DNA from 4 places in the Streptomyces sp. NBC_00726 genome. Region 3 is predicted to be linked to each of the others. Evidence: riboswitches for the same ligand, from Rfam matches in the RefSeq annotation. Region 3 holds a riboswitch; each other region holds the start of a gene.
What was found. A riboswitch is a leader RNA that binds a small molecule or an ion and turns the genes downstream of it on or off. The one in region 3 is predicted to bind thiamine pyrophosphate.
Positions count from the first base shown of each region.

Region 1: another riboswitch for thiamine pyrophosphate. It lies ahead of OG338_RS27550 (purine-cytosine permease family protein); the one in region 3 lies ahead of OG338_RS22840 (thiamine ABC transporter substrate binding subunit).
Region 2: another riboswitch for thiamine pyrophosphate. It lies ahead of thiO (glycine oxidase ThiO); the one in region 3 lies ahead of OG338_RS22840 (thiamine ABC transporter substrate binding subunit).
Region 4: another riboswitch for thiamine pyrophosphate. It lies ahead of thiC (phosphomethylpyrimidine synthase ThiC); the one in region 3 lies ahead of OG338_RS22840 (thiamine ABC transporter substrate binding subunit).

Region 1 is NZ_CP108983.1:6,192,842-6,200,658, reverse strand. Features, by position in the region: gene OG338_RS27565 (hypothetical protein) at 1-876, shown strand, start outside; gene OG338_RS27560 (NUDIX hydrolase) at 933-1,439, shown strand; gene OG338_RS27555 (FBP domain-containing protein) at 1,490-1,984, shown strand; TPP riboswitch at 2,028-2,121, shown strand; gene OG338_RS27550 (purine-cytosine permease family protein) at 2,112-3,494, shown strand; gene OG338_RS27545 (helix-turn-helix domain-containing protein) at 3,555-4,469, opposite strand; gene OG338_RS27540 (ATP-binding protein) at 5,340-7,817, shown strand, end outside.
Region 2 is NZ_CP108983.1:1,410,465-1,418,281, reverse strand. Features, by position in the region: gene OG338_RS06355 (sulfite oxidase-like oxidoreductase) at 1-175, shown strand, start outside; gene OG338_RS06350 (deoxyribonuclease IV) at 239-1,099, opposite strand; gene pknB (Stk1 family PASTA domain-containing Ser/Thr kinase) at 1,108-3,039, opposite strand; gene OG338_RS06340 (thiazole synthase) at 3,128-3,922, opposite strand; gene thiS (sulfur carrier protein ThiS) at 3,925-4,143, opposite strand; gene thiO (glycine oxidase ThiO) at 4,140-5,315, opposite strand; TPP riboswitch at 5,313-5,424, opposite strand; gene OG338_RS06325 (NAD(P)/FAD-dependent oxidoreductase) at 5,507-6,739, shown strand; gene OG338_RS06320 (Rv2175c family DNA-binding protein) at 6,816-7,181, shown strand; gene thiE (thiamine phosphate synthase) at 7,280-7,817, shown strand, end outside.
Region 3 is NZ_CP108983.1:5,070,118-5,077,934, forward strand. Features, by position in the region: gene OG338_RS22830 (phosphatidate cytidylyltransferase) at 1-203, shown strand, start outside; gene rlmN (23S rRNA (adenine(2503)-C(2))-methyltransferase RlmN) at 293-1,399, shown strand; TPP riboswitch at 1,462-1,578, shown strand; gene OG338_RS22840 (thiamine ABC transporter substrate binding subunit) at 1,663-2,766, shown strand; gene OG338_RS22845 (ABC transporter permease) at 2,853-4,457, shown strand; gene OG338_RS22850 (ABC transporter ATP-binding protein) at 4,461-5,486, shown strand; gene OG338_RS22855 (hypothetical protein) at 5,550-6,377, opposite strand; gene OG338_RS22860 (MerR family transcriptional regulator) at 6,374-7,108, opposite strand; gene OG338_RS22865 (hypothetical protein) at 7,226-7,817, opposite strand, start outside.
Region 4 is NZ_CP108983.1:3,305,913-3,313,729, reverse strand. Features, by position in the region: gene OG338_RS14765 (LacI family DNA-binding transcriptional regulator) at 157-1,269, shown strand; gene OG338_RS14760 (metallophosphoesterase) at 1,445-2,503, shown strand; gene OG338_RS14755 (hypothetical protein) at 2,686-3,495, shown strand; gene thiC (phosphomethylpyrimidine synthase ThiC) at 3,552-5,345, opposite strand; TPP riboswitch at 5,338-5,469, opposite strand; gene OG338_RS14745 (YibE/F family protein) at 5,540-6,862, shown strand; gene OG338_RS14740 (SsgA family sporulation/cell division regulator) at 6,943-7,380, opposite strand; gene OG338_RS14735 (IclR family transcriptional regulator) at 7,482-7,817, opposite strand, start outside.

The sequences.
Region 1 (7,817 bases), 1.1 Mb from region 3:
CTCGTCCACCGCACCACGGAGTACGAGGAGCTGCTGGCCCGCCACGGCACGCACGGCCAGGCCGCGTTCCTCCTGGCCGCGCGGGGCCGGTCCATCGATGAGGTGGCCCGGCGGCACGAGCGGACCCGGCAGGCCCTGGCGGATGTGGCGGCGGCCGTTCCGCTCACCTGGCGACACTGCCGGGTGGAGCGGGCCGACCTGGACCGGTTCCTGTTCGCGCCCGAGGACGTGGTGGTGGTCGTCGGGCAGGACGGCCTGGTCGCCAACGCCGCGAAGTACCTCTCCGGCCAGCCGGTCATCGGCATCGACACCGATCCGGGCCGCAACCCCGGCGTCCTGGTGCGCCACCGGCCGGCCGACGCGGCGGCGCTGATGCGGGCGGCCGTGGCGCCGGGCGGCCGGGCCGACGCGCTGACGATGGTGGAGGCGGTGGCCGACGACACCCAGCGGCTGCTCGCCCTGAACGAGGTCTACCTGGGCCCGCCCGGCCACCAGACGGCCCGCTACCGGCTGGGCCCCGACACGGCGGACGCCCCCGCCGAGCCGCAGGCGTCCTCCGGCGTCCTGGTCGGCACCGGCACCGGGGCGACCGGCTGGCTGCGCTCGCTCTGGCAGGAGCGCCACAGCACCCTGCCGCTGCCCGGGCCCGCCGACCCCCGGCTGCTCTGGTTCGTCCGGGAGGCGTGGCCCTCGCCGTCGACCGGCACGTCGTTCGTCGCGGGCGAGCTGGGGCCCGGGCAGGGGCTGCGGCTCACCGTGGAGTCGGACCGGGTGGTGGTGTTCGGCGACGGGATGGAGGCGGACGCGCTGGAGCTGACGTGGGGGCAGAGCGTACGGCTCGGCGTCTCGGAGACCTCGCTGCGGCTGGCGGTGTGAACGCGGGGGCGGACGCGGCATCCCCGTAGGCTCGGCACCCCCTTCGAAGGAGCACCATGACCACCGATAACCCCCTCGCCCCGTCCCGTAACACCCGGCCGCCCAAGGCCCAGGCCGCGCTGGGGGTCGGGGTGATCGTGCAGGACGCGCAGGGCCGGATCCTGCTCGGCCGGCACCACAGCGGCACCTGGGAGCTGCCCGGCGGCAAGGTCGACCCGGTGCCGGAGTCCGTCGCGGCGGCCGCCGTGCGGGAGCTGCGCGAGGAGACCGGGCTGACGGTCCCCGAGGACGAGGTCACCGTCTTCGCGATGCTGCACGACGCCCTCGGCGGGATCAACCGTGTGACGATGGCCGCCCTGGTGCGGGTGGACACCGGCGCGGCCCGGGTGACCGAGCCGCATCTGATCAGCGTCTGGGAGTGGACCCCGCTCGACGCGCTCCCGTCGCCGCTCTTCGACCCGTCGGCGCAGATCCTCGCGACCTGGCGCCCGGACCTCGGCATCCCGCATCCGCCCGTGCACCGGCTCCCCCTCGCGACCGAGAAGCCCCAGGTGGGCCCCTAAGTGAATTAATGGTTTGCCTAGGACCCATAGGCAGGGTTAGCTTCGTGGTCATGAAGGCCCTGACCGAGCAGGACATCCGCTCATCGTTCGTGAATTGCTCCAAGGGGGAGGCCAAGCGTCTGCCGCTCCCCCGCGATTTCGAGGAACTGCCGTGGGACGACCTCGACTTCCTCGGCTGGCGCGACCTGTCCGCGCCGGGACGCAGCTACATCGTCACCGAGCACGAGGGCAGGACCGCCGGGATCTCGCTGCGCTTCCCGTCGCAGCAGCGCGGCTTCCTGCACCGCAGCATGTGCTCGCTCTGCCTGACCACGCACCCGGGCAGCGGGGTCTCCCTGATGACCGCCCGCAAGACCGGCCCCGCCGGGCGTGACGGCAATTCGGTCGGCCTGTACATGTGCACCGACCTGGCCTGCTCGCTGTACGTGCGCGGCAGGAAGAAGGTGGATTCCGGGGCCCGGTTCAAGGAGAGCCTGACCACGGAGGAGCAGATCGCGCGCACGGTCGACAACCTCCACGCGTTCGTGACGAAGCTCTTCAGCTGACCCCTGCGACGCCATCGAACGGGCCGGCGCTATTCTGGCCGCCACACCGGACACGGGGTGCCCCGCACGGGGCTGAGATCACACCCGTCGAACCTGAACCAGTTAGCACTGGCGGAGGGATGTCTTCATGTCGTTGCCGTATGCCCGGGACGAGCGCGCCGCCTTCGGCGGGCGCATGCCCACCGCCCCCGGCGATCTGCGCATCGAGGCGAACGGGATAGCCCCGGTCCCCGAGGACCGCCGCTACGGCCGGGCGGGCCGGCTGTTCACCGTCTGGTTCGCGCCCAACCTGACCATGACCGGCGTCTTCACCGGCACCGTCGGCATCGCGCTCGGCCTGGACTTCGCGACCGCGCTCGCCGCCGTCGTACTCGGCACCCTCGTCGGCGCCGCGCCGACCGCGTATCTGGGCACCTGGGGCAGCCGCACCGGGTCCGGTCAACTACCGCTCGCCCGCCTGGCGTTCGGTCCGGGGGTCGTACTGCCGGGCGCCTTGCAGTGGCTGTCGTCCATCGCCTGGGACGCCCTGATCGGCCTGTTCGGCGGGGACGCGCTGGCGCAGCTGTGCGGCTGGCCGTTCTGGCTGGGCGTCCTGGTCATGATGGCCGCACAGGGTGCGCTCGGGGTGCTGGGTTACGAGGTCATCCACCGGCTCCAGACCGTGATGACGTTCGCCCTGGCCGCCGCATTCGCCGTGCTCGCCGCGAAGCTCCTGCGCGGGGTGGACCCGGTGACCACCTCGGCCGTGCACGGCGCGGACCGGGCCGGCGCGTTCGTCCTGACCTGCACCATCGCCCTGAGCCTGGCACTGTCCTGGGCGCCGTACGCGAGCGACTTCAGCCGCTATCTGCCGCGCGAGACATCTCGGACGCGCATGTTCTGGTGCACGCTGGGCGGGATCAGCGCCTCCTTCGTGGCGGTCCAGACGATCGGGCTGTGGGGCGCGTCGGTCTTCACGGACCAGACCGCGCGCGGCATCGACTCGCTGCTCGGCGGGGGCGCGCTCGGCGCGTTCGGGCTGCTCGCGGTGGCGCTGGCCGCGCTGTGCAGCAACGCGATGAACGACTACAGCGGTTCGCTGGCGTTGCAGACCATGGGCGTACGTGTGCCGCGCCCGGTGGCCGCGGCGCTCGCCGCCGCCCTGGGGTTCCCGCTGGTGCTGTGGATGCACGCGGCGGACACGACCGCCCGCTTCCAGAACGTGCTGCTCCTCGTCGGCTACTGGATCCCCGGCTTCGTGGCGATCGTGTCCGTGGACTGGCTGGCCCGCGCCCGGTCCCGGCGCGGCGCCCCCGTCGACCTCGCGGCCGAACACGCCCGCCCGCGCCCGTGGTGGCCCTCGCTCGCCGCGTTCGCCGTGGCCTTCGCGGCGGCGGTGCCGTTCATGAGCACCGGCCTGTACGTGGGCCCGGTGGCCGAGGCGCTGCACGGGGCGGACCTGGCGTACGGGGTGGCGTTCCTCGTGGCGCTCGGGGTGTACGCCCCGCTGCGGCTGCGCGGGGCGCGCTGACTCACCCTTCGCCGGGGCGGGGAGGGGCGGGGCCGGGACCGACGGTGCCGGCCCCGGCCGTCAGGGCATCCTGGCCGTTCCCGTCGGCGCGCACTGCATCTGCTTCTCCGAGGGGATCTCCCCACACACGCTCATGGAGTCGAGCGGCGCGTCCTCGGAGACCCCGAGCATCTTGGTGTACGAGTCGTGCTCGAAGCGGATGAAGGCGTCCAGCTCCATCCCCCGGGCGTCCTTGATGATCACCTTGTCGCCGACGGCGCCGCCCTCGATCCGGCCCCAGACCGCCTGGCAGGCGGCGCTGTAGCGAAGCTCGATCTGCATGCCGCGCAGATAGGTGCTCTTGGCGGTCTTGGCGTCCCACTGGCACTCCATGGCCTGGGGGTCGTTGCGCCAGCAGGTGTCCGACGTGCACTTGACCTTGATGTCGCCCGCGCCGGGCACGAGGTCCGCGCCCTGTCCGCTCGCCTTCCTGCTCTCGGTGCGGGTCCTGGCGGCGTCCGGGCCCTGGTCCGCTCCCGCGAGATACGGCGAGAGCAGCCCGGTCGCCACCGAGCCCATCAGGGCACCGGCCGCGATGTACCCGATCACCGCGCAGCGCCGCCGCCACGAGCCCCCGGGCCGCTCACCCGGCATCCGCCCCTCGGCGGCCGGGTCACCGGCGGCGGTGTGCACGTCCGCGGCCCGGTCCCGGCCGACCGCGACCGGGGCGCCGGCTCTGGCCAGCAGGTCGAGCAGCGGTTCCGGCGGGGTGCCCGCCACGGCCGCCAACTGCTCGACCGCCACGGGGGTCGGCAGCTGCTTGCCGTTGAGAAACCTCTCCCACGAGGAGCGGCTGTAGTGCGTACGTCCGGCCAGCCCGCCGAAGCTGAGCTGCGCCCCCTCCTTGATCCTCCGCATCTCCGCGCCCAGTTGTGCGCGGGCCGCGTCCGTGGCATCCGGTGCCGGGTTCTTCCGATCCGACTTCGCGTTCGACATGCAAGAGCCCCCCTCGTCATGTGCGCCCCACGCGTCGTTTCCTCCCCCGGACCGACGCGGCGCGAGGGACACAATAGATCGGGTTCATGACGGCTCCGAAGCCGCTCAAGCGCGTGGCGCGGCGCGGACACAGCCCTGCCTGTCCCGCCGGCCGCCGAGTTCTTCCGTGCGCCCGCGAACGTCTGCGCGGATTACCAAGAAACCGTGCACGCGATGCCAATGTCTCCACGGGCCATTGGCGCCCTCACTCCTCGGGCAACGGCCCAGGGAATGACCAGGTGGTCCGCGGGGGAACGGACACGCCGACGATTCGGCTGGAACTTCCCAGCCGCCTCGACGGCGTGTTCCGCCCTCGGGGCCCCGGCCCCTGTGCACCTCTACTCGAGGTCGCCGAACAGCTCAACCTCGTAGGCCCGCTGGGCCGTCGGACGGACCGGCCTCAGCCAGCCGTGGTACGCCGCGCCCGCACCCTGCTGGGGTGCCGAAACCGGCTTCGGACGGGGCCGGCGCTTCCGGCGGGGCGGAACAGTGGCCTTGGGCCGGCGGGTGCCGGCCGGTCGGGCACTACGCTGCCGGCGCTTACGCGAAATCGAAGTCATAGTCGCCTCTCCAGTGATTGGTTGATGCCGACGATTCCTGGCCGAATTACCGAAGGCTTTCCGGTCATCGGCCAGGAGGGCCCGTGCCCCGATGGCCGACTGGGCGAACCATCGCAAGGCAGGGGCTGATGACGCAGCAGCGTGGCAGACATTCCGGCGGAGCATCAACTTCAAGGCGTTAACCAAACGTTAAAGGGCGCTCCACAGGCCGTGCGATCCTGTCCAGGGCGAGACCAAGAAGGCTCATCACACCTCGAAAGGGGAGACCGGCATGGAGTTCCGCTTACTAGGGCGGCTGGCCGCACTCGACGACGAGGGACGATCGATCGATGTCCCCTCAGGGAAGACCTGCGAACTACTGGCCCTCCTCCTGCTGACTCCCGGCGAACCAGTGCCACATCGAACTATTTTTCGATTCCTCTGGCCGGGCATGGACGTGAAGCCCGCGTACATCAGGCAGTACTGCCTGAAGGTGCGCAATGCGCTGAAACTGAAGGTCGGAAACACCGGTGGCTGTTCCCACATTCAGGCCGACCCCGCCGGCGTGGACCTGTTTCGCTTCCGAAGCCAGTACGCCGCTGCGCTCCGCCTGGAAAGCCCACAGCGTCGACGCTCCGCACTCTTGGCTTCGCTGGCCGAGTGGCACGGTGCCACCCCTTTGAGCCTTCTCCTGGGCGAAGCCTTCGCCCAGGAGCGGACCCGGATCCTTCGCGAGCTGCACGACGCGACCGTCGAGTGTGTGCGCGCCGACTTGGACTGCTCCGAACTCCACAACGCGCTCCAACGGGTCGACCATGCGCAGGAGGAATGGCCTGACAGCGACGCTCTGCTCGGCCTCAAGGTCCGGGCGCTCAGCGCGCTGGGCCGCCATCACGAGATCGAACCGGTGCTCGCTCAATGGGAGCGCAGGTTCAACCGGCCGACCGCCCACTTGCTTCTTGCCACCAGGGCCGGCACGGGTCACGCAACCGTCCACGACGTCACGCCCCGCCCCCTGGTCCCGAGCCAATTGCCCCTCCGGCCGGCTCGGATCATCGGACGGCGCTCGGAGCTCGAACGCCTCACCAACACGGTGCTGAGCAGGGCACCTGGATCAGGAGCCATCGCCGTCGTCTCGGGCCCAGCGGGCGTCGGGAAGACTTTCCTCGCGGTGGCCGCAGCCCAGCAGCTTGAACCGGACTTCCCGGATGGCGTCCTCTACGTCGACCTGCGCGGGTTCTCCGCCCTGGAACCGGAGAACGTCGCCTCTGTCCTGGTCCGGTTCCTGAACGACTTGCGGACAACCCCGGCCACCGTGAATCGCGACGGCCTGGTATCCGCCTACCGCTCGGCACTGGCGGGCCGACGTGTACTGGTCGTCCTGGACAACGCACGGGACGAGGCACAGGTCCGGCCGCTGCTGCCCGGTCCGGGGCAAAGCGCCGCGATCGTCACCAGCCGTCGGCGGCTGGAGGGACTCATCGTCAGAGAGGGGGCGAAACCCATCAACCTCACTCCCCTCGGCCCCTCAGAGGCCGCCGAGTTGCTGAACTTTTCACTGGGCCATGAGCATGCGGGTTTGGCCCGCCCATTTGCCGAGGACCTGCTCGGCTACTGCTCGGGTTTGCCGATGGCTCTGCGTATCGTGTCCGCTCAGATCACCCGCCGCCCGCCCCAGGACCTGCCGCGCGTTGTCCGCAGGCTCCTCAAGGAAAGTCCCGGGCTTCGCCTCCTCGACCTGGGCACCGATGAGTTGAACCTCAGCACCATGCTTGAGAACTCCTGCCGGCTCCTGTCCGCCCCCGCCACGACCCTACTGTGGCAACTTGCCCTGCATCCCGGCCCGACGATCAGTTGGCGTGCGGTCCAGGCCCTGGGGCACGACCCTCTCACGGTCGGACAGTCATTGAACGAACTCGCAGCCATGAACCTGGTGGCCGAGGCCGCCTTCGAGCGCTACTCCATGCACGACCTCGTCCGCATCTACGCGGCAGAGTTGTCCGATCAGCAGAAGCCCGGGGATCGCGACGAATGCCGATACCGCGTATGTGAGTTTCTCCTGCAGAACGCCTGGTCCTGTGATCAGGTGCTTGATCCGGATCGTCGGCTGCCGATCACCGCAAACGCGGACTTCGCTGTGGTTTCACCCGCGAACCATGCCGCCGCGACGGCCTGGTTCGATGCCGAGTACGCCACCCTGAGCGCTGCTCTCCGACTGGCCGAGAGCCTGCGGCTCGATCGGTACACCTGGCTTCTGGCACTCACCGTGCTGACCTACCAGTGGCGATCCAATCGGTATCTGGACGCCCTCGGTCACCTCTCCAACGCTCTCGCGGCAGCAGAACGGTGCGCCGGCCCGGGAGACGTGGCCACGATCCGACGCCTCCTTGCCGGAACCCACCGCGGTCTGGGCGACCATGCGCGGGCCGTATCAGAACTACGCGTCGCGGTCCGCGTGAGCCAGGACCACGGTGATCTCAAGGGTGCGACCCTGGCCCGCTACAGCCTGGGAATCATGCTGCACGAACTCGGCAACACCGACGAGGCGCTGATTGAGCTCAGTGCCGCGCTTGCCGGCTTCGAGGCCCAGGACGACCGACTCGGGCAGGGGGCCGCGCTCGACGGAATCGCCAACGCCCACCACCGGGCCGGTGACCACATCTCAGCCCTCACCCACTGCACCAAGTCGTTGGCTCTGTTGGGAGGCACAGCGGACCTCAACGGTCATGCTCACGCTTTGTTCACGATGGGCCGCGTCCAGGCCGCGATC
Region 2 (7,817 bases), 3.7 Mb from region 3:
CGTCGTCCCCCATCTGTACGCGTGGAAGGGCCCCAAGTGGGTCCGGGGCATCGAGTACATGACCGCCGACCGCCGCGGCTTCTGGGAGGAGCGCGGCTACCACAACATCGGCGACCCCTGGAGCGAACAGCGCTACTCCTACCAGGAGGAGCCGGGCGACGGCCCGGAGCTCTGAACCGGGCGCTGGACCGGGACTGAACCGGAACCGGCTTTTGAACCGGCCGCCGGGCCGCCCGCGTCAGAAACCGCCGTCGCGCAGCGCCTGGAGCCGGGCCACGTCCGCCGCATGGCCCTCCTTGCCGCCCGGTGTCTCGATGACCAGCGGCACGCCCTCGGTGGCCGGGTGCGTGAACAGCTCGCGGAACGGCTCCTCCCCGATGTGGCCCGAGCCGATGTTCTCGTGCCGGTCCTTGTGCGCACCGGAGACGTCCTTGGAGTCATTGGCGTGGATGAGCTTCAGCCGGCCCTCGCCGACCGTCTCCACCAGCAGGTCCAGCGTCTCCTTCATCCCGCCGGGACCGGCCAGATCGTGCCCCGCCGCGAAGATGTGGCAGGTGTCCAGACAGACTCCGAGCTTCGGGTGGGCGTCCAGCGCCGCGAAGTACGGACCGAAGTCCCAGGTCCGTGAGCAGAGCGAGAAACCCTGCCCGGCGGTGGACTCCAGCAGCAGGAACGGGTCGTCGTCGTGGGTCAGCTCGTCCAGCAGCGGCCGCATGTGCGTCCGCACCTGGGCCAGCGCCTCCTCGCGAGGCCGCCCGCCGGTCGCCGACCCCGTGTGCACCACGACGCCCAGCGCCCCGATCTCCCGGGCCCGGCGCAACGAGTGGCGCAGCGACTCCACGGACCGCTCCACCGTCGCCGGGGTGTGCGAGCCGAAGTTGATCAGATACGGGGCGTGCACGTACGCCGGTATCGCCCCGGCGGCGCACTGCTCGCGGAACAGTTCGTCCTGCACCGGATTCCCGGCCGGGGTGGCCCAGCCGCGCGGGTTGGCGACGAAGACCTGGACGGCCTCGGCGCCCATCTCGCGGGCATAGGGGAGGCCGGCCTTGGCGAGACCGCCGGCCACGGGGACATGGCCGCCGACGGGGTTGCGCATACGGATCTCTACAGTCCCTTGGTCTTGATGGTGATGGTGCTGCCCTCGGGAGCCCGGTCGCCGCCGGCCACGGACTGGCCGGCGACCTTGTCGCTGAAGGAGAGGAAGCCGCGGTCGACCTTGACCTCGAAGCCCGCCGCCTCCAGCTCGTCGCGGGCGTCGTCCACGTCCTTGCCGACCACGTCCGGCACGCCGATCATGCGCGGACCGGAGGAGACCGTCACCGTCACGGTGTCGCCCTCGGCCGCCTCGGCGCCCTCCTCCGGTGACTGGACGGCGACGTCGCCCTCGTCCTCCGGCGAGTGCACCCGGCCGGGCTTCACCTTCACCTTCAGGCCCTCGTCGGCCAGCGCGTCGGTGGCGTCGTCGACGGAGAGCCCGGTGACATCGGGGACGTCGACGGGGCTGCCCTGGGAGACGACGATCGCGACCGCCGAGTCCGGGTGGCGGTCGGTGCCGGCGGCGGGCTCCGTACGCAGCACCTCGCCGGCCGCCACGTCCTCGCTGAACTCCTTGGTGACCATGCCCGGGAGCAGGCCCGCCTTCTTCAGCCGCTGCCTGGCGTCGGAGAGCCGGTCGCCCGCGACATCGGGCACCTGGATGATCTCGGGGCCGCGCGAGACGACGAGCGACACCGAGCCGTTGCCCCTGATCCGGGCGCCGGACTCGGGACTGCTGCTGATGACCTTGCCCCGGTCGACGGTGTCGCTGAAGGCCCGCTCCACGCCCTTCAGCTCCAGGCCGGCACCGGACAGCCGCTCCTCGGCCGTCTTCTCGGTCTGCCCCAGCAGCGAGGGGACCTTCGTGAACTGCCCGGAGTTGATGTACCAGATGCCGCCGCCGACGCCCAGGACGACGAGGACTGCCAGGACCGCCGCGATCAGCCCGCGCCGGGCGCCGCCGAGCGGCCCGGTCCGGCGCGGCTGCCGCGGAGGCGGGGGCGGCGGCATCTCCAGCCGGCTGGTGTGGTGGGCGGTGCCCTGGTCCTGGGGCAGGACCCGGGGGATCACCGTCGTCCGCGCGTCGGACCCGGCCGACCCGGCGTCCGGGCCGGGCTCCGGCAGGGCCTGCGGCGGTACGGCGTCGAGCTGCGCGTCCGTGAGGGCGGCGCGCGTCCGGCGGGCCCCGGCGAGCAGCGCCACCGCGTCGAACGGGCGGGCCTCCGGGTCCCGGGCGGTGGCGCTCGCCACCAGCGCGTCCAGCTCGGGCGCGAGACCGGGGACGACGGCGGACGGGGGCGGCACGTCCTCGTGCAGGTGCTGGTAGATGACCTGGGCGGGGGACTCCCCGTCCCGCGGCTTGTCGCCGGTCAGCATCTCGTACAGCACGACCCCGCAGGCGTACACGTCGGCGCGGGTGTCCGCCGTGCCGTGCTCGATCTGCTCCGGGGCCAGATACGAGACGGTGCCGAGGATCGTCCCGGTGGTGTTCGTCACCGTGTCCACGGCCCGGACCAGGCCGAAGTCGGCGACCTTGACCCGGCCGTCGTCCCCGATCAGCACGTTCTCCGGCTTCATGTCGCGGTGCACGAAGCCCGCCCGGTGCGCCGCGCCGAGGGCGGCGAGGATCGATTCCAGGATGTCCAGCGCCGCCCGGGGCCGGAGCGCGCCGCGCTCGCTCAGCACATCGCGCAGCGTGCAGCCGGCGACGTACTCCATCGCCAGGTAGACGTACTGCCCCTGGGCGCCCTGGTCGAAGACCCCGACCACATTGGGGTGGGCGAGATGGGCCACCGACTTGGCCTCGCGGATGAAGCGCTCGACGAACGAGGCGTCGGTCGCCAGCGCCGGGTGCATCACCTTGAGGGCGAGCACCCGGTCGAGCCGCATGTCCATGGCCCGGTAGACCGTGGCCATGCCGCCCACGGCGATGCGGGCATCGACGCGGTAGCGGCCGTCGAGCAGCTGCCCGACGAGGGGGTCCTGGAGGGTCGTATCCACCATGCGAGTCTACGAGCCGCCACGGACAGGCCCGCCGCGGTGGGGCGAACCCGGCGCAGGACTGAAGCCGAGCCGTGACAGGCGCGTGTCAGAAAGCCGGCCGCTCCGGATCGAGCACCGCCCGCCCGGCCGCCGGCGAGGACGCCTCCGCGAAGTGGCGGCGTGGGATGCGCCCGGCCCGGTGCGCGAGCCGCCCGCCCTCCACCGCGTGCCGCATCGCGGCGGCCATCAGCTCCGGCTCCTGGGCCCGGGTCACCGCCGAGGCGAGCATCACCGCCGAGCAGCCCAGCTCCATCGCGAGCGCCGCGTCCGAGGCGGTCCCGGCACCGGCGTCCAGGATCACCGGCACCCCGGCCCGCTCGGTGATCAGCTGGAAGTTGTGCGGGTTGCGGATGCCCAGGCCCGAGCCGATGGGGGAGCCGAGCGGCATGACCGCCGCGCACCCCACGTCCTCCAGCTTCCGGGCCAGGACCGGGTCGTCGTTGGTGTACGGCAGCACCGTGAATCCGTCGTCCACCAGGATCTCGGCGGCGTCCAGCAGCTCGACCGGGTCGGGCAGCAGCGTCCGCTCGTCGGCCACCACCTCCAGCTTCACCCAGTCCGTGCCCAGCGCCTCACGGGCCAGCCGGGCGGTGAGCACGGCCTCCCCGGCGGTGTAGCAGCCGGCGGTGTTCGGCAGCACCCGGATGGACAGCTTCCGCAGTACGGAGAGCACCGAGCCCTGCACGGTCGGGTCGAGGCGGCGCATCGCGACGGTGGTCAGCTCGGTGCCGGACGCGATCAGCGACCGCTCCAGCACGTCCAGGCTGGGCGCCCCGCCCGTGCCCATGATCAGCCGCGAGGTGAAGTCAGTGCCGCCCAGGGTGAACAGGTCGTCGGACATCGTCAGCCTCCCTGGACTGCGGTCAGGACCTCGACCCGGTCGCCGTCGGCGAGCGCGGCGGCGGGCCACTGGCCGCGCGGCACCACGGTCTCGTTGAGCGCGGCGGCCACCCCCGCCGTCGCGTCGGTCAGCGTCGCGACGAGGGCGTCCAGGGTGGTGCCCGGCGCGACGGCGGCCGGGGCGCCGTTCACGGACACGGTGAGCGGGGTGGGCTCGGTCATGCGGGCTGCTCCTGGGGTGCGGGGACCGGGGCGAACCGGCCGGGGGAGAAGGGACGGACCGCCTCGGGCAGCTCGCCGTCGGCCAGCAGCGACGCCATGGCGTCCCCGGTGACGGGGGTGAGCAGCACGCCGTTGCGGCCGTGGCCGGTGGCGAGGTGGAGGCCGGGCAGCGCGGTGCGGCCGAGCAGCGGGGCGTTGTCGGGGGACGCGGGGCGCAGTCCGGCGCGGGTCTCGGTCAGCGGCAGCTCGGTGATGCCGGGCACCAGCTCATGCGCGTCGCGCAGCAGCTCGTAGACCCCGCCCGCCGTGACGGTGGTGTCCCAGCCCATCTCCTCGGTGGTGGCGCCGACGACCAGCTCACCGTTCTCACGCGGTACGAGATAGATGTGGCTGCCCCGGACCACCGCGCGCACGGTGCGCGAGAGGAAGGGGGCGTACGCCGGGGGCACGGTGAGGCGCAGCACCTGGCCCTTGACCGGGCGCACCGGAGGCAGGGCGTGGGCGGGGACCCCGGCGAGCCGCCCGCTGAGGCTGCCCCCGGCGAGCACGACCTGGCCGGCGGCCACCTCCGTACCGTTGTCGAGCACGGCGCCCACGGCCCGGTCCGCGACCACCGAGAGGCGGCCGGCGCGGCGGCGGTGGAAGACCACTCCGGCCCGCTCGCAGGCGGTGAGCAGCGCGGCGGCGAGGCGGCGCGGGTCGACCTGGTGGTCGCCGTCCACCCGGAGACCGCCGCGCACGCCCGGGGCGAGCATCGGTTCCAGGCGGCGGCACTCGCGCCCGGTCAGCCACTCCGACTCCAGGCCCGAGCGGCGTTGCAGCTCGTGGAGCTCGCGCAGATGGGCGCGGTCGTCCGCGTCCAGCGCGACGGCCAGGGTGCCGCAGGCGCGGAAGCCGATGTCCTGCCCGCTCGCCTCCTCCAGCTCGGCCGTGAACGACGGATAGCGCCGGGCGGACGCGAGGTTGAGCCCGAGCAGGGTCTCCTCGCCGTAGTGCAGTTCGGTGACGGCGGCCAGCATCCCGGCCGCGACCCGGGCCGCCCCGCCACCCGGCTCGGGGTCGGCGAGCGCGACGGCCAGACCGCGCCGCGCGGCCCGCCAGGCGGTCACCAGACCGATGATGCCGCCCCCGATGACGAGGACGTCGGACCCTTCGGTGGGATGGGTGCGCATGGGCGTCCAGCCCCTCCCTTCGCCGGCATGACCCGGATCAGGTTCGTACGGTCGGAGGCCGCCAGCCTCCCTCTCAGCCCGGTACGCCCGGGCTCCCGCGTGTCTTACGGTGGCCACCCTAAACCCCGCCCCGATGCCGCCGCCGGGGCCCGCCCCTTCCTGACGTCTCGTCAGCTACGTAAGGTGGACGGGTGAGCGAGCAGCAGCGGGCAGAGCGGACGGAACGCCGGGTCGTCGTCGCGGGCGCGGGCATGGCGGGCGTGCAGACCGCCGTCGCCCTGCGGGAACAGGGCTTCACCGGCCCCGTCACGCTGATCGGAGCCGAACCCCACCAGCCCTACGACCGGCCCCCGCTGTCCAAGGCGGTGCTGCTCGGCAAGGCCGAGGAGTCCGCCTTCGACATCGACTTCGAGGCGCTGGACATCGCCCTGCGCCTGGGCTGCGAGGTCACCGGGGTCCGCGCGGGCGACCACGAACTGGACACCTCCGAGGGCCCGGTCCGCTACGACGTCCTGGTCCTCGCCACCGGCGCCGAACCCGTCGCCCTGCCCGGCTCCGCCGGGGTCCCCGGCGTCCATCTGCTGCGCACCCTGGACGACGCGGCCCGGCTGCGCCCCGTCCTGGAGGCCGGGCATCCCGTCGTGGTCGTCGGCGCCGGCTGGATCGGCGCCGAGTTCGCCACCGCCGCCCGTGCCGCCGGCTGCGAGGTCACCGTCGTGGAGGCCGCGGACCGCCCGCTGGCCGGCGCCCTGCCCGCCGAGGTCGCCGCCCCGATGGCCGCCTGGTACGCGGAGAACGGCGCCCGGCTCCTCACCGGCGCCCGGGTCGCCCGCGTCGGGCCCGGCACGGTGGTCCTCGCCGACGGGCGCACCATCGCGGCCGGAGCTGTCGTCGTCGGCATCGGCGCCCGCCCCGCCACCGGCTGGCTCGCCGGCTCCGGCATCGCGCTGGGGCCCGAGGGCTCGGTGACCGCCGACGCGGCGCTGCGCACCTCGCTCCCCGATGTGTACGCGGTCGGCGACTGCGCTTCCTTCCCTTCGGCCCGCTACGGCACCCGCCTGGTCGTCCACCACTGGGACAACGCCCTCCAGGGGCCCAGGACCGCCGCCGCCCACATCGCGGCGGAGGGCGCCGGCATCCCGCCGTACGACCCCGTGCCCTACTTCTGGTCCGAGCAGTTCGGCCGGTTCGTGCAGTACGCCGGGCACCACGCGGACGCGGACACCCTGCTGTGGCGCGGCGACCCGGCGGAGCCCGCCTGGTCGGTGTGCTGGCTGCGCGACGGTGCCCTGGTCGCGGTGCTCGCGGTGAGCCGCCCGCGCGACCTGGCCCAGGGGCGCCGGCTCATCGAGGCGGGGGCGCGGCTCGACGCGGACCGGGCGGCGGACCCCTCCGTACCGCTGAAGGCGGCGGTCCTGCCGTAGGGCCTGTCCCGGCGGCGTGGACCTGAAGGGCCGAGTCCGGGTTTCGGCTGTCAGTCCGGGATGGCAGGCTTGTCCCGTGACCCAGATTGACGCAAAGACCGATGCACTCGTCCCCGCCTGGCTCCACCTGCCCGACATCGCGGAAATGCTCGACGTCGAGGTGACGCGTGTGCGGCAGCTGGTCAAGGAGGGCCAGCTCATCGCCGTACGCCGTGGGGAGAACCGGGCGCTCCAGGTGCCCGCCGCCTTCATCGACGGCGACAAGGTGGTCAAGGGCCTCTCCGGGACCCTGACCCTCCTGAAGGACGACGGGTATTCCGACGAGGAAATGCTCGAATGGCTCTTCACCCCCGACCCGTCCCTGCCGGGCACGCCCGCGCAGGCGCTGAGTGAGAATCGCGGCACGGAGGTGAAGCGCCGCGCCCAGGCGCTCGCCGTCTGACCGACCGGGAAGCGGGCCGCACCGCGCGAGCGGGCGGCCCGCTTCCCCGCGCCGTACTCTGATCCGCCGTCACCGTCTTCCCCGGGGGGAACCGCACCATGTCCACGCCTCGCGCACAGCTGTCCGACGCCCGGCTCTACCTGTGCACGGACGCGCGCAGGCGTCAGGGCGATCTGCCCGGCTTCCTCGACGCGGTCCTCGCCGGCGGGGTGGACATCGTCCAGCTCCGCGACAAGGGCATGGAGGCCGGCGAGGAGCTCGGCCACCTCGCGGTTTTCGCGGACGCCTGCAAGCGGCACGGCAAGCTCCTCGCCGTCAACGACCGGGCCGACGTGGCCCACGCCATCGGCGCCGACGTGCTGCACCTGGGCCAGGGCGACCTGCCGGTGCCCGCGGCCCGCGCGATCATCGGCGCCGAGCCGGTCATCGGCCGCTCCACGCACGCCGAGGCCGAGGTCGACGCCGCCGTCGCCGAGCCCGGCGTGGACTACTTCTGCACCGGCCCCTGCTGGCCCACTCCCACCAAGCCCGGCCGTCACGCCCCCGGCCTGGACCTCGTGCGCTACGCCGCCTCGCTCGCCCCGGCCCGTCCCTGGTTCGCCATCGGGGGCATCGACGCGGACAATCTCGACCAGG
Region 3 (7,817 bases):
AGGGGCTGCTGCTGGGCCTCGCGGTCGCGGCCAGCGCCACCCTGGGCGACCTGGGCGAGTCCATGATCAAGCGGGACCTCGGGATCAAGGACATGGGCACGCTGCTGCCCGGCCACGGCGGGATCATGGACCGGCTGGACTCGCTGCTGCCGACCGCCCCGGTGGTCTGGCTGCTGCTCGTGCTGTTCGTCGGCTCCGGCTGACCGGCTCCGGCCTGCGGTTTTCCGCGCGAAGGCCCGTCGTCCACAGGGCGGCGGGCCTTCGCCGTTCCGTCTGCGACACTGGAAGAACCATGCCTAAGCCCGGAGAACTCACTTTCGTCGCGCCCCGCGGAGCCAAGAAGCCGCCGCGGCACCTCGCCGACCTCACGCCCGCCGAGCGCAGGGAGGCCGTCGCCGCGATCGGCGAGAAGCCGTTCCGCGCCCAGCAGCTCTCGCAGCACTACTTCGCGCGGTACGCGCACGACCCGGCCGAGTGGACCAACATCCCGGCCGGATCGCGGGACAAGCTCGCCGAGGCGATGTTCCCCGACCTGATGTCCGTCGTCCGGCACATCAGCTGCGACGACGACACCACCCGTAAGACCCTCTGGAAGCTGCACGACGGGACGCTGGTCGAGTCCGTCCTGATGCGCTACCCGGAGCGGGTCACCATGTGCATCTCCTCGCAGGCCGGCTGCGGGATGAACTGCCCGTTCTGCGCGACCGGGCAAGCCGGTCTCGACCGGAACCTGTCGACCGCGGAGATCGTCCACCAGATCGTGGACGGCATGCGCGCCCTGCGTGACGGCGAGGTCCCCGGCGGCCCCGCCCGGCTCTCCAACATCGTGTTCATGGGCATGGGCGAGCCGCTGGCCAACTACAACCGCGTCGTCGGCGCGATCCGCCGGCTGACCGACCCGGAGCCCGACGGTCTCGGCCTCTCGCAGCGCGGGATCACCGTGTCCACCGTCGGCCTGGTGCCCGCGATGCTGCGGTTCGCCGACGAGGGGTTCAAGTGCCGCCTCGCGGTCTCGCTGCACGCCCCGGACGACGAGCTGCGCGACACCCTGGTGCCGGTCAACACCCGGTGGAAGGTGCGCGAGGTGCTGGACGCCGCGTGGGAGTACGCGGAGAAGTCAGGCCGCCGCATCTCCATCGAGTACGCCCTGATCCGCGACATCAACGACCAGGCGTGGCGCGGCGACCTGCTGGGCCGCCTCCTCAAGGGCAAGCGGGTCCACGTCAACCTCATCCCGCTGAACCCGACGCCCGGCTCCAAGTGGACCGCCTCGCGGCCCGAGGACGAGCGGGCGTTCGTGGAGGCCATCGCGAGCCACGGTGTGCCGGTCACCGTCCGCGACACCCGGGGCCAGGAGATCGACGGCGCCTGCGGGCAGCTGGCGGCCTCCGAGCGCTGAGGACGAGCGGCCCCGGGACCCGGCCGAAAACGGCCGTGTAGCCTGGGGCCGAAATCAACTGCATATTCCGACAGGGGAGCGCCACAGCGCTGAGAGTGCGGCACCAAGGACAGGTTGGCCGCAGACCCTCTGAACCTCGCCCGGGTCATTCCGGGTAGGAAGTTCGGACCTTACTCAAGCTGTTGCGCCCTGCCCGCTTCCGGCTCCGGCCGGTGTGCGGGCGGGGCCGCGTCTCTTCCTGGTCACTCCAGGAGGAATCACACATGAGCACCACCCAGAAGGCCGCCGTGGCGGCCGTCGCAGCCGCGCTCGGCGTCACCGCGCTGGCCGGCTGCGGAAGTTCCGACGACTCGGCGTCCGGTTCCGGCTCGGCCAAGGGCTCCGGTTCCAAGACCGTCACCCTGGTCAGCCACGACTCCTTCAACGCCTCCAAGGACGTGCTGAAGGAGTTCACCCGGGAGACCGGCTACACCGTCAAGGTCCTCAAGAGCGGGGACGCGGGTGCCGCGCTGAACCAGGAGATCCTGACCAAGGGCTCCCCGCGCGGCGATGTGTTCTTCGGCGTCGACAACACCCTGCTCTCGCGCGCCCTGGACAACGGCCTGTTCACCCCGTACGAGGCCAAGGGCCTGGACCGGGTCCCGGCCGATGTCCAGCTGGACGCGGACAAGCACCGGGTCACCCCGGTCGACACCGGTGACATCTGCGTCAACTACGACAAGAAGTACTTCGCCGACAAGAAGCTCGCGCCGCCGAAGACCTTCGCCGACCTGGCGAAGCCCGCGTACAAGAACCTGCTCGTCACCGAGAACGCCGCGACCTCCTCGCCCGGCCTCGGCTTCCTCCTCGGCACCATCGGCACCTTCGGCGAGGACGGCTACCAGGACTACTGGAAGAAGCTGAAGGACAACGGCGTCAAGGTCGTGGACGGCTGGGAGCAGGCGTACAACGAGGAGTTCTCCGGCTCGGCCGGCGGCAAGAAGGCCAAGGCCGACCGCCCGCTCGTCGTCAGCTACGCCTCCAGCCCGCCCGTCGAGGTGCTGTACGCGGACCCGCAGCCGAAGACCGCGCCGACCGGGGTCGCCACCGGCACCTGCTTCCGCCAGATCGAGTTCGCCGGTCTGCTGGACGGCGCGAAGAACGAGGCGGGCGGCAAGGCCCTGCTGGACTTCCTGATCGGGAAGAAGTACCAGGAGGACATGCCGCTCACCATGTTCGTCAGCCCGGTCGCGAAGGACGCCAAGGTGCCCGAGCTGTTCACGAAGTTCGGCGCCACCGCGGACAAGCCGGCGACGGTCGCCCCGGACGCCATCGCCGAGAACCGTGAGCAGTGGGTCCAGTCATGGTCCTCGCTCGTAGTGAAGTAGCGAAGACCCCCGTACGCGGACCGGGCGCGCGCGGGAGGTCCGCACGCGCCCGGGCCCGGCGCGGGACCGCGGTGCGGCTCGGCCTGATGGCCGTGCCCGTCGTGTTCTTCGCCGTGTTCTTCGCCTACCCGGTCGCCGCGATCGTCGGCCGGGGGCTCAAGGCGGACGGCGTCTGGCAGTTCGGCAGGTTCGGCGAGGTGCTGGCCCGGCCGGAGATCCGGGACGTCCTGTGGTTCACGCTGTGGCAGGCGCTCGCCTCGACCGCGCTGACGCTGCTGATCGCGCTGCCCGGCGCGTATGTCTTCGCCCGGTTCGACTTCCCCGGCAAGCAGGTGCTGCGGGCCGTGGTCACGGTGCCGTTCGTGCTGCCGACCGTCGTCGTGGGCACCGCCTTCCTCGCGCTGCTCGGGCGCGGCGGGCTGCTGGACGAGCTGTGGGGCGTACGGCTCGACACCACCGTGTGGGCGATCCTGCTGGCGCACGTCTTCTTCAACTACGCGGTCGTCGTCCGGACCGTGGGCGGGCTCTGGGCGCAGCTCGACCCGCGCCAGGAGGAGGCCGCCCGGGTGCTGGGCGCGAGCCGGTTCACCGCCTGGCGGCGCGTCACGCTGCCCGCGCTCGCCCCGGCCGTGGCCGCCGCCGCGCTGATGGTCTTCCTCTTCACCTTCACCTCCTTCGGGGTCGTGCAGATCCTCGGCGGTCCCGGCTTCTCCACACTGGAGGTGGAGATCTACCGGCAGACCGCCCAGCTGCTCGCCCTGCCCACGGCCGCCGTGCTCACGCTCGTGCAGTTCGCCGCCGTCGGCGCGATCCTCGCCGTGCACGCCTGGACCGTACGCCGCAGGGAACGCGCCCTGAAGCTGGTCGACCCGGCGGCGACCGCGCGCAGGCCGCACGGGGCCGGGCAGTGGACCCTGCTCGCCGGGGTCCTGCTGAGCGTGCTGCTGCTCGTCCTGCTGCCGCTCGCGGTGCTGGTGGAACGCTCTCTGGGCGGCTCCGGTTTCGCCTACTACCGCGCGCTGACCTCGGCGGACGCCAACAGCGGTACGTTCCTGGTGGCGCCGGTCGAAGCCATCGGGAACTCGCTGCGCTACGCCCTCGTCGCGACCCTGATCGCCCTTGTCGTCGGCGGGCTCGCCGCCGCCGCGCTCACCCGGCGGGCGGGCCGGCTCGTCCGGGGCTTCGACGCGCTGCTGATGCTGCCGCTCGGGGTCTCCGCGGTCACCGTCGGCTTCGGCTTCCTGATCACCCTGGACGAGCCGCCGCTGGATCTGCGCACCTCCTGGATTCTGGTGCCGCTCGCCCAGGCGCTGGTCGGGGTGCCCTTCGTCGTACGGACCATGCTGCCGGTGCTCCGGGCGGTGGACGCGCGGCTGCGCGAGGCGGCGGCGGTGCTCGGAGCCTCGCCGCTGCGGGCCTGGCGCGAGGTGGACTTCCCGCTCGTACGGCGGGCGCTGCTGGTCGCCGCCGGGTTCGCGTTCGCCGTGTCGCTGGGGGAGTTCGGCGCGACCGTGTTCATCGCGCGGCCCGACAACCCGACGCTGCCGGTGGCCGTGGCGCGGCTGCTCGGCCGCTCCGGGGACCTCAACTACGGGCAGGCCATGGCCCTCAGCACCGTCCTGATGCTCGTGTGCGCGGTGTCGCTGCTGCTGCTCGAACGCATCCGCACCGACCGATCCGGGGAGTTCTGAAACATGCTGACGCTCGAATCGGCCACCGTCCGCTTCGGTGACCGGGCCGCGCTCGACGGGGTCGACCTGGAGGTCGCCGACCATGAGACCGTCTGCGTCCTCGGGCCGAGCGGCAGCGGCAAGTCCACCCTGCTGCGTCTGGTCGCCGGGCTCCAGGAGCCGGACGGCGGCCGGGTTCTGCTCGATGGCACCGACCAGGACGGCATCCCGGTCCACCGGCGCGGCCTCGGCCTGATGTTCCAGGACCACCAGCTCTTCCCGCACCGGGACGTCGGCGCCAACGTCGCCTTCGGCCTGCGGATGCACGGGGCCGGCCGGGGCGAACAGGACCACCGGGTCGCCGAACTCCTCGACCTCGTCGGCCTCCCCGGCGCCGAACGCCGCGCCGTCGCCGCGCTCTCCGGCGGCGAGCAGCAGCGCGTCGCCCTGGCCCGTGCCCTCGCCCCCAGCCCCAGGCTGCTGATGCTCGACGAGCCCCTGGGCCAGCTGGACCGCAGCCTGCGCGAACGGCTCGTCGTGGAGCTGCGCGCCCTCTTCGGCCGCCTCGGCACCACCGTGCTCGCCGTCACCCACGACCAGGGCGAGGCGTTCGCGCTGGCCGACCGGGTCGTCGTGATGCGCGACGGCCGCGTCGCCCAGGCGGGCACCCCGCTGGAGGTGTGGCAGCGCCCCGCCTCCGCCTTCGTGGCCCGCTTCCTGGGCTTCGACAACGTGGTCGAGGCGACCGTCGAGGGGGCGGCGGCGGACACGGCCTGGGGCGAGGTGCCGGTCCCGGTGGGGTCACCACAGGGCGCCTGCGATCTGCTGGTGCGGCCGGCCGGCGTCCGGATCGGCGGCCCGGGGAAGGGACTGCGCTGCGTCGTGGGCGCGCGCACCTTCCGGGGCAGCCATGTCGCCGTGACCCTGCGCCCGGAGCGCGGTCCGGTGCTGGAGGCCGAGTGCTCGCTGCGCGGGACGCCGGAGGAGGGCGAGCGGGTGGGCGTCACCTTCGACGCGTCGGAGTGCGTGGTGCTGCCCGCGCTGTTCTGACCGGGCCGCGCGCCGTCGGCCGTGTCGTCGGACGCGCCGCCGGACACGCCGCCGGACACGCCTTCATACGGGCCGGCGGAGCGCGTCGACCAGGGCGCGGGGGTCGTCGGCGTGGAAGCGGATGGTGTGCGCCCCCTCCGGAGCGCCGAGCGGGCGGGTGAAGGGCAGCGGCCGGTTCAGCTCCAGGGTCACCGAGGTCTGGCTGCCCACGATCAGGTCGAGGACCCCGTCGTCGGAGAGGCTGATCAGGCGGCCGTCCGGGTAGCGCCGGTCGACCCGGGCCGAGACGACCGCGTCGCGCGGCACGACGAGATCGAAGAGTGCCCCGTAACGGATCCGCAGAGAGCCGTCGGGGCGCACGACATGCGGCCGGGTGACGCAGGCCGCGTGCAGGGCCAGCACCAGGACGAGGCCGTACAGGTCGAGCACCAGGAACACCCGGTGCACCACCGGCCACGGGATGAGGAGGGCCAGGCCCACCGTCTCGACGGCCATCACGAAGAGCATCCCGTACATCATCGCGGTCTGCGGCGCGGTGTACGCGACGGCGAGGTCCCCGGGGCGTACACCGTGCGTGCGGCGCCGGACCCATCGCGCCAGGGACGCGACAGCGCGCAGCTCGTGGAGGACCAGGCGGCGGACCGCCACCGGCACCGCCTGCTCCACGGCGGCCCGCCGCGCCGCCCGGGGGTCCGCGCCGCCGGCGCGCGCCGCGGCGTACAGCGAGCGCAGCACCCGGGCCTCCAGGAGCAGCACGGCGAGCACCAGCGCCTCGGCGCCCGCCAGGGCCCACCCGGGCGGCCGGACCCCGGCCACCAGGCAGGCCGCCAGGGCCAGTTCCCCGGACAGCACGGCGGCTGCGGCGACCCGGGCCGTCCGTACGCCGCTCATCCCCGGCCCCGCGCGACGAACGCCTCCATGAGCCGGCTCACGACCTCCGCCTGCGCGGGGGCGTACTCGGCGAGCATCGCCTCCTTGAGCCCGGCCACGACGACCCCGTCCGCGGGAATCGCGGCGAACAGTTCCTCGGGGACGGCCGCCATCAGATCGGCCGCCAGCGGGGCGATCCGAGGATCGTCGGCCGGCGCGTCGGCGAGCGCGTCCAGGCGCTCGTACAGTGCGCTGACCGCGGGGTCGGTGACCAGCGTTCCGAACAGCGCGAACATGTCCTGGGCACCGGTGCCGGGCGCGTCCATCAGCGTGAGGTGGTCGCGGTCCTTGGCCGCGCTTGGCGAATCGGTCTCCGGGGCCTGTGCCAGCAGCGCGGCGAGGGCGGGCGAGACGGGCCCGGTGGCACCGGGCGGCTCGGCGAGCAGGGCTGCGAGGCGGCGCCGGCGCTCCCGGATGGCCGCCTCCTGACGGGCCAGGTCCGCGTCGAGCTCCGCCAGCACCTCGGCCAGGTCCCGCCCGGCGTCGTCGGCGAGGACGTCGCGCACCTCATCGAGCCCGAGACCGAGCTCGGTCAGCCGGCGCACCCGGGCGAGCAGTACGGCATCGCGGATGCTGTACGCCCGGTAGCCGTTGGGGCGCCGCTCCGGTTCCGGGAGCAGCCCGACGTGGTGGTAGTGCCGGACGGCCCGGGTGGTGAGCCCGACGAGCGCGGCGATCTCTCCGATTCGCATGCCGCCAGTAGAAACCCTGCCGCTGCGTCAAGGTCAACCGCGGGCCGCTCACGAAAAGTCGCGTTTAACCGGCCGGGCAAGGGGCCCGGCCGGTCCGGTGGTCGCGTCCGGCCGCGCTCAGGGGGTCAGCGGCAGCGCGGCCAGTTCGGCGATTGCCCAGGTGAGCGGGGCGAAGAGGGCCAGCAGCGCCACCGCGCGCAACGCGGTCGCCGCGCGCAGCGCCGAGGCCGGGGCCCCGAGCCGTAGCAGCGCCCTGGCCGTCTCGGCGCGGGCCTGGCGGGCCTCCAGGGCCGAGGTCAGCAGCGTCGCCGTGGTGCAGCCGACGACGAGCACCGCCCCCAGCGCGGTGAGCGGGCCGAACGGCCGGGGCCCGGTCCCGTACAGCGCGAAGGCGGCGATGACCGCCGACAGGACCGCGCAGACGATGCCGAGCGGGCGGCCGATCCGGCGCGCCTCGTCCATCAGGACCCGGCCGGCCAGCAGGCGTACGGCACCGGGCCGGGCCGTCTGGAGCAGCTTGCCGCACAGGTAGGTCAGGCCGGGGCCCGCCGTGGCCAGGCCGATCGCCGTGAGCGTCCAGCCGACGAGCACCCAGGCCGGGGTGGAGTCCAGTTTGCCCGGCAGCGGGAAGGGGCTGCCGGGCGTGCCCCGGCTCGCGTACGCCTCGACCGCGAGACCGGCCGCGGTCAGGGCCACCCCCCAGGGCAGC
Region 4 (7,817 bases), 1.8 Mb from region 3:
CCATCCGGCCGGATGCATGACACATGACGACAGATCCCGCCAACATCCTTGTTTCACAAGGTGGTTGGTACCCGATGACCTTGCAGAAACGTGCCTGTCAACGCGTGAATATGCGACCGGACCAATGCCCCGCCAGACCCCTACTATCGGCTCGCCATGACAGCAGCAGGGAAGCACCAGGTGAGCCGGACGGAGACCCCCCGGCGCGGCGGCAGGCAGGGACGTGCCGGAATCCGGGATGTGGCCGCCGCCGCCGGCGTCTCCATCACGACCGTCTCCGACGCGCTCAACGGCAAGGGCAGGCTCCCGGACGCCACCCGCCGCCATGTCCGCGAGGTCGCAGAGCGCCTGGGCTATCGCCCTTCCGCAGCGGCCCGCACGCTCCGTACCGGCAAGTCCGGCCTCATCGGCCTGACCGTGACGACGTACGGGGATGAACCTTTCACCTTCACCGAGTTCGCGTACTTCGCGGAAATGGCGAGAGCGGCCACCTCAGCGGCCCTCGCCCGCGGCTACGCCCTGGTCATCCTGCCGGCGACCTCGCGCCACGACGTCTGGTCCAACGTGGCGCTCGACGGCACCGTCGTCATCGATCCGTCCGACCAGGACCCGGTCGTCTCCGAGCTGGTCCGCCAGGGGCTGCCCGTCGTCTCCGACGGCCGGCCCGCCGGGTCGCTGCCCGTGACCGCCTGGGTGGACAACGACCACCGAGCCGCCGTGCTCGACCTCCTCGACCATCTCGCCGCCGCCGGGGCCCGCCGTATCGGACTGCTCACCGGCACCACCACCGACACGTACACCCGGCTCTCCACCACCGCCTACCTGCACTGGTGCGAGCGTGTGGGACAGGATCCGGTCTACGAGTCCTATCCCGCCCACGACCCGTGCGCGGGGGCGGTGGCCGCCGACCGGCTGCTGGCCCGTCCGGACCGGCCCGACGCCGTCTACGGGCTCTTCGACCCCAACGGCACGGACCTGCTGGCGGCCGCGCGCCGCTACGGCCTGCGCGTCCCCGAGGACCTGCTCCTGGTCTGCTGCAGCGAATCCACGGTGTACGCGACGACCGAGCCGCCCATCACGACGCTCTCGCTGAAGCCGCGGAGGATCGGCACGGCCGTCGTCCAGCTGCTCATCGACGCCATCGAGGGAGTCGACCAGGACGGTCCGGTGGAACGGGTGGTGCCGACGGAGCTCATCGTCCGGACATCCTCGCAACGCCGCCCACCCCGCACCACGGTCAGTGCGCCGCGTTCCCCGGCAGGGGACTGATCATCCCAATCAGGACCAATCGACCGACGAACCTGGCATGCGGAAGGATTCACCACCCCTGGTGCGTCCCAGAGCACGATCTGCATTCCTATGATGGGCGGACGACACCGCGGACCAACCCGACCAGCAGGGCCCGTCAGGTGTACGGCGGCGCGACGGTGGTGTGGAGGGGTCGATGACACAGGGGGCCGGTCAGGAACCCGTGGTGCGGACGGCGACGTTGCGCGACTTCCGCGTACCGCCCTATGCGCAGTCCCCCGCACCGCCCGCGTCGCCGCACCCGGGGAACGCCTTCCCCGAGGGCGAGACGCCGGAGGGGTACACCCCGACGGCGCGCGACCTTCCCGTCATCAGCGTCGACAAACCCGCCCAGGTGCAGCCCGTGCCCGAACCGCGTCCCTCCGCCGACCCCGGCCTCGGCCCCCTCTACGTGGTCGGTGACGTCCACGGCTACCTGGACGAGCTGCTCGCCGCCCTCGCGGAGCAGGGCCTCATCGATTCCGAAGGCCGCTGGGCGGCGGGCAACGCGCGCCTCTGGTTCCTCGGCGACTTCACGGACCGGGGCCCCGACGGCATCGGCGTCATCGACCTCGTCATGCGGCTCTCCGCCGAGGCCGCGGCCGCCGGCGGCTACTGCAAGGCCCTGATGGGCAACCACGAGCTGCTGCTCATCGGCGCCAAGCGGTTCGGCGACACCCCGGTGAACTCCGGCGCGGGCACGGCCACCTTCCAGGCGGCCTGGCTGCTCAACGGCGGGCAGAAGACGGACATGGAGCGCCTTCAGGACGTCCACCTCCAGTGGATGTCCCGGCTCGACGCCGTGGTCGAGGAGGACGGGCACCTCCTGATGCACTCGGACACGACGGCGTACCTCGACTACGGCTCCACCATCGAGGACGTCAACGACACGGTCCACGCCATCCTCACGCGCAACGACGCCGACGAGTGCTGGGACCTGTTCCGCAAGCTCACCAAGCGGTTCGCCTTCCGCGACGACTCGGGCGCCCAGGCCGTCCAGGAGCTGATGACGGCGTACGGCGGCCGGCGCGTCGTCCATGGTCACAGCCCCATCCCGTACCTGACCGGCGAGGTCGGCTCCGAGGACGGCGAGGACGGTGCCGGGCCTCAGGTCGACGGACCGCATGTGTACGCGGAGGGGCTCGCCATCGCTATGGACGGCGGGGTGACCATGGCCGGAAAGCTACTGGTCGTCCAACTCCCCCTGCATGACTGACGCCCTGCGGGGAAGACGCATCCCGAGCTGACCACGCCGAGTGCAGGGGCTATTTCCGGAAACCCTCTGTCACCCCGCGCTGTGCGCGCTCTACCATCGGCCTATCAGTAGCAGGCTCTCCTCCGTTTCCGCCCGAACTGCCCGGACCCAGCGGGCACACAGGCCCGACGGAGCATCGGGGGATGCAGATGAACAGCGCTCCGCACCTGCTGACCGAGGACCGGCCCGAGTACGAACGGCTCCTCGACGACGCACTGCGTCACGCACACGAACGACCGGAGCTGGCCGCCGTCGGCGAACGCCTCAGCGCCGCCCAGCTGCGCACCATGGCGCTGACCGCCGTCGCCCTGATCACCGCCACGGCCGCAGCCGAGTACGAGCAGTACGTGAAGGCTCGTGACGAAGCACGCGCCGCCACCCGGGACACGGCTTCCGGCACGGCGCCGGACGGCCTCGGTCAGTCGGGCGCCGGCATAGGAGCGGTCGTCACCGTTTTGGCGCCCATGCTGGCGGGTACGGCGGCGACCATATTCCTGCTGGTCGGCTACCTCCTGAAGATGCTGGAGCCACCACCGGCCTTCGCAGGCCCCATGGTGGACGCCGGCTGGTTCTTCGCCGCCGTCACGGCCGCCGCCATCTTCATCGCCGCCATCGGCCTGCTCATCGCCGCCCTGCGCAACGGCTCGACGTCCCTGCCGGCCCGGGAAGCCCACGAGCGACTGCCCGACGACGTGGCCCTCGCCAAGGACGCCTGGCGACAGGCGCTGCTGGAGCGGGGCATCGTGCCCTTCCTGCGCGACGCCCTCACCGAGCCCGCCGGACCCGCGGTCCCCGCCCCGTACCGCCCGGCGGGCCGCCTCCCCAAGATCGGCTACAGCAGGCCCGACTTCGCAGGCCCGGACGAGGGCCCGGCGGCGGCGCCCCGCCCCACGTACAGCAGCCCGGACTTCACCAGCCCCGACTTCGGCGGTCCCGAGCACGAACCGGACTGACCGCCACGGCTCCGGCGGAAGGCGCCGGAGCCGTGCGCGGCCGGTCCCGTCCCAGGTCAGTCGGCCAGCGGCAGATAGACCCGGTTCCCGCCCGCCGCGAATTCACGCGACTTGCCGAGCATCCCCTCGGCGATCTCCTCGGCCGTCGCCTCCGCACCGTCCGCGCCGCCGAACTGCTCGGTGATGCTGTGGCTGATCTTCATCGAACAGAACTTCGGACCGCACATCGAGCAGAAGTGCGCCGTCTTCGCGGGCTCGGCCGGCAGCGTCTCGTCGTGGAACTCCCGTGCCGTGTCCGGGTCGAGCGCCAGGTTGAACTGGTCCTCCCAGCGGAATTCGAACCGGGCGTCCGACAGCGCGTCGTCCCACTCCTGCGCCCCCGGATGCCCCTTGGCCAGGTCGGCGGCGTGCGCCGCGATCTTGTACGTGATGACCCCGGTCTTCACATCGTCCCGGTTCGGCAGCCCCAGGTGCTCCTTGGGCGTCACGTAACAGAGCATCGCCGTCCCCCACCAGGCGATCATCGCGGCGCCGATACCCGAGGTGATGTGGTCGTACGCCGGCGCGATGTCGGTGGTCAGCGGGCCGAGCGTGTAGAACGGCGCCTCCTCGCAGATCTCCTGCTGAAGGTCGATGTTCTCCTTGATCTTGTGCATCGGGACATGCCCCGGGCCCTCGATCATCGTCTGCACGCCGAACCGCTTGGCAACTGTGTTCAGTTCACCGAGCGTGCGCAGCTCGGCGAACTGGGCCTCGTCGTTGGCGTCCGCGATCGACCCCGGGCGCAGCCCGTCGCCCAGCGAATACGTCACGTCGTACGCGGCGAGGATCTCGCAGAGCTCCTCGAAGTGCTCGTACAGGAACGACTCCTTGTGGTGCGCCAGGCACCACGCCGCCATGATCGAGCCGCCCCGCGAGACGATGCCGGTCTTGCGCCGGGCGGTCAGCGGCACGTACGGCAGGCGTACGCCGGCGTGCACCGTCATGTAGTCCACGCCCTGCTCGGCCTGCTCGATGACGGTGTCCTTGTAGATCTCCCAGGTCAGTTCCTCCGCCCGCCCGTCGACCTTCTCAAGGGCCTGGTAGAGGGGCACGGTTCCGATCGGTACGGGTGAATTGCGAAGAACCCACTCACGGGTGGTGTGGATGTTGCGGCCGGTGGAAAGGTCCATGACCGTGTCCGCGCCCCACCGGGTCGCCCACGTCATCTTGTCCACCTCCTCCTCGATGGAGGACGTCACCGCGGAGTTGCCGATGTTGGCATTGACCTTCACCAGGAACCGCTTCCCGATGATCATCGGCTCGGTCTCCGGGTGGTTGACGTTGGCGGGCAGCACCGCACGGCCGGCCGCGATCTCCTCGCGCACCACCTCCGCCGGCACGTTCTCGCGGATGGCGACGTACTCCATCTCCGGGGTGATCTCGCCCCTGCGGGCGTACGCGAGCTGGGTGACGGGACGGCCGTCCCGGCTCCGCCGCGGGCGGCGCGGCCGGCCGGGGAACACCGCGTCCAGGTTGCGCAGCCCACCCCGCGGCGAGGTGTGCTTGAGCCCGTCGTCCTCGGGGCGGGCGGGGCGGCCCGCGTACTCCTCGGTGTCACTGCGGGCGATGACCCAGTTCTCCCGGAGCGGTGCGAGTCCGCGCCGGACGTCGGTCCCGGCCGCGGGGTCGGTGTACGGCCCGGACGTGTCGTACAGCGTCACGTCCTTGCCGTTGGTCAGGTGCACCTGGCGGACCGGCACCCGGATGTCGGGGCGCGGGCCCTGGACGTATCCCTTGTGCCAGCCGATGGACTTCCCGGCCTCGTCGCTCTGGTCGGAGGCAGGCGTGCGTGTGTCCGATGTGGTCATGAGACCTACTCCCTACGCCGGCATTACCCGGTAACAGGTTCGGCGGTCGGCGCAGCGTCCCGTACGGTCGTACGGCGGTCAGCGCCCTCTCAGCCCGGTGCTCCGAGCTCCCGCGTGTGCAAAGGTGCCACCACGCTAGCCCCCGGACGGGCGAGCTGAACAGAGGGCCCCTCCCTTCTTGCGATGATCGGCCGGTGACGCCCCCTCATCGCGACCCAGAACCGCAGGGCCATCAGCACACGCACAGCCATGGCCCGGCCGCACCCGTCTCCGCCCATCTGCGCAAGGTGATCGCCGCCGTGCTGATCCCCTTCGCGACCGCCGTACTCGTCGGTCTCGTGGCGCTCTGGCCGAATGGTGCGCCGGCGCACGAACGGACCGGTGTCGGTTTCGACCGGCAGACCCAGCAGGGAAAGGTGGTGAGCGTCGTCAAGGTCGACTGCAAGGACGTGAACGCCGCCCAGCTTCCCGTCAGCGGCGAGACCCAACCCTCCGAGGACCGGCCGGTTTCCGGCGGACTCTGCGAGAAGGCCACCGTCGAGGTCACCACCGGCCCCGACTCGGGGCGCCGGTTCGTCGAGGTCGTCCAGCCGGACGCCCCGAGGCAGTTGCGGGAGGGCCAGGGGGTGGTGGTGGCGTACGCTCCCGACGCACCCCATGACCTCCAGTACTCCGTGACGGACGTGAACCGGAAGTTCCCGCTGATGCTGCTGGCCGGGATCTTCGCCCTCGCGGTGGTGCTCGTGGGCAGGATGCGCGGGGTCATGGCCCTGGTGGCGCTCGCACTGTCGTTCGCCGTCCTGACCCTGTTCATCCTTCCGGCCATACTTCAGGGCTCGAATCCACTGCTGGTGGCGGTCGTCGGGGCCGGTGCGATCATGCTGATCGCGCTCTACATCTGCCACGGGTTGACCGCCCGCACCTCCGTCGCCGTCATCGGCACCCTGATCTCACTGCTCCTGATCGGGCTGCTCGGCTCGCTCTTCATCGGCTGGGCGAGCCTGAGCGGGAACACCGACGACAACACCGGCCTGATCCACGGCCTGTATCCGCACATCGACATGAGCGGACTGCTGCTGGCCGGCGTCATCATCGGTTCTCTGGGCGTGCTCGACGACGTCACGGTCACCCAGACCTCGGCGGTCTGGGAGCTGCGCCAGGCGAACCCCACCATGAGTGCGAAGCAGCTCTACCGGGCAGGGATCAGAATCGGCCGCGATCACATCGCCTCCGTGGTCAACACCCTGGTGCTCGCCTATGCGGGCGCCGCGCTGCCCCTCCTGCTGCTGTTCACGGTCGCGCAGAGCAGTGTGGGGACGGTCGCCAACAGCGAGCTGGTGGCGGAGGAGATCGTGCGCACCCTCGTGGGCTCGATCGGACTGGTCGCCTCCGTGCCGGTGACGACCGCGCTCGCGGCGCTGGTCGTCACCGCGGACCGCACGGGGGTCGGCGCGGAAGCCGGGGCTTCGGCACCCGTGCGGAGCGGCAGGGGCCGGCGACGGCGGGCGAGGTCGTGACCGGAACACACAGCGTGATTCACCCGATCGGCAGGTGTCGTGTTCGAGTGGCACGACGGCTCCCCGGGCCGTGGACCGCTTCAGCCCGCGTTCTGCTCTTCGGCCAGAATGCGCCCCAGCGCCTCCTCCAAATTGCCGTCGAAGTCACCCAGCGTGCACTCCTGCCCGAGCGGTACCAGCTTGTCCGTACGGTCGAGGAAGGCGACAAGAGGTGCCGTGCCCGCCCGGAAGAGCGCACGGTCGGCGCCCACCTGTAGCCGGATGTGGACATCGCACAGCCCCTCGGGCTCGGTCGGCGCGATATGCACATCGCCGTCACCACTGGGGCTGTTGAGGCCGTCGAGCAGCAGCTCACGGCCGAAGGCCCAGGTGACGGGGGCGTCGCCGGGCAGATGGAAGGTCATCCGGATCGCGTACGGATCGCACACTTCGTACCGGAGCTCCACCGGGATACGGAATGAGAGCTCCTCGGAGACGAGGAAGCTCATCATGACCTCAGCTTGAACCGACTCGCGCATCGTTCAACCCCGCAGTAGATGAATCTGGCCAGGAATGATCCCCCATGGCCCTATTGACGCCATCGTGGTGCACGCGATAGCAGATCACAAGGAGTGATTTTTCAGATACTGATAGAGAACACGAACGAACGCAAGAGGCTAGACACTTCACCGCGTAGCCGTTCGACTGCGGGCAGCAACCGATCCTCCTCGTGGAGGGGTACTGAAATGGCCATCGCGGCGGCGGTGAATCCGGCCGTGATGGGGATGGCCGCGCAGACGGTCCCGAGCGCGTACTCCTGTCGCTCGATGACGGGCTCCGTACGCTCCAGCGACCGCAGCCGGGTGAGGAACGCCGCACGGTCGCGCACCGAATACCGGGTCAGCGGGCGCACCGGGTGCCGGTCCAGGTGGTCCTCGCGGGCCTTCTCGTCCAGCCGGCTCAGCAGACACTGACC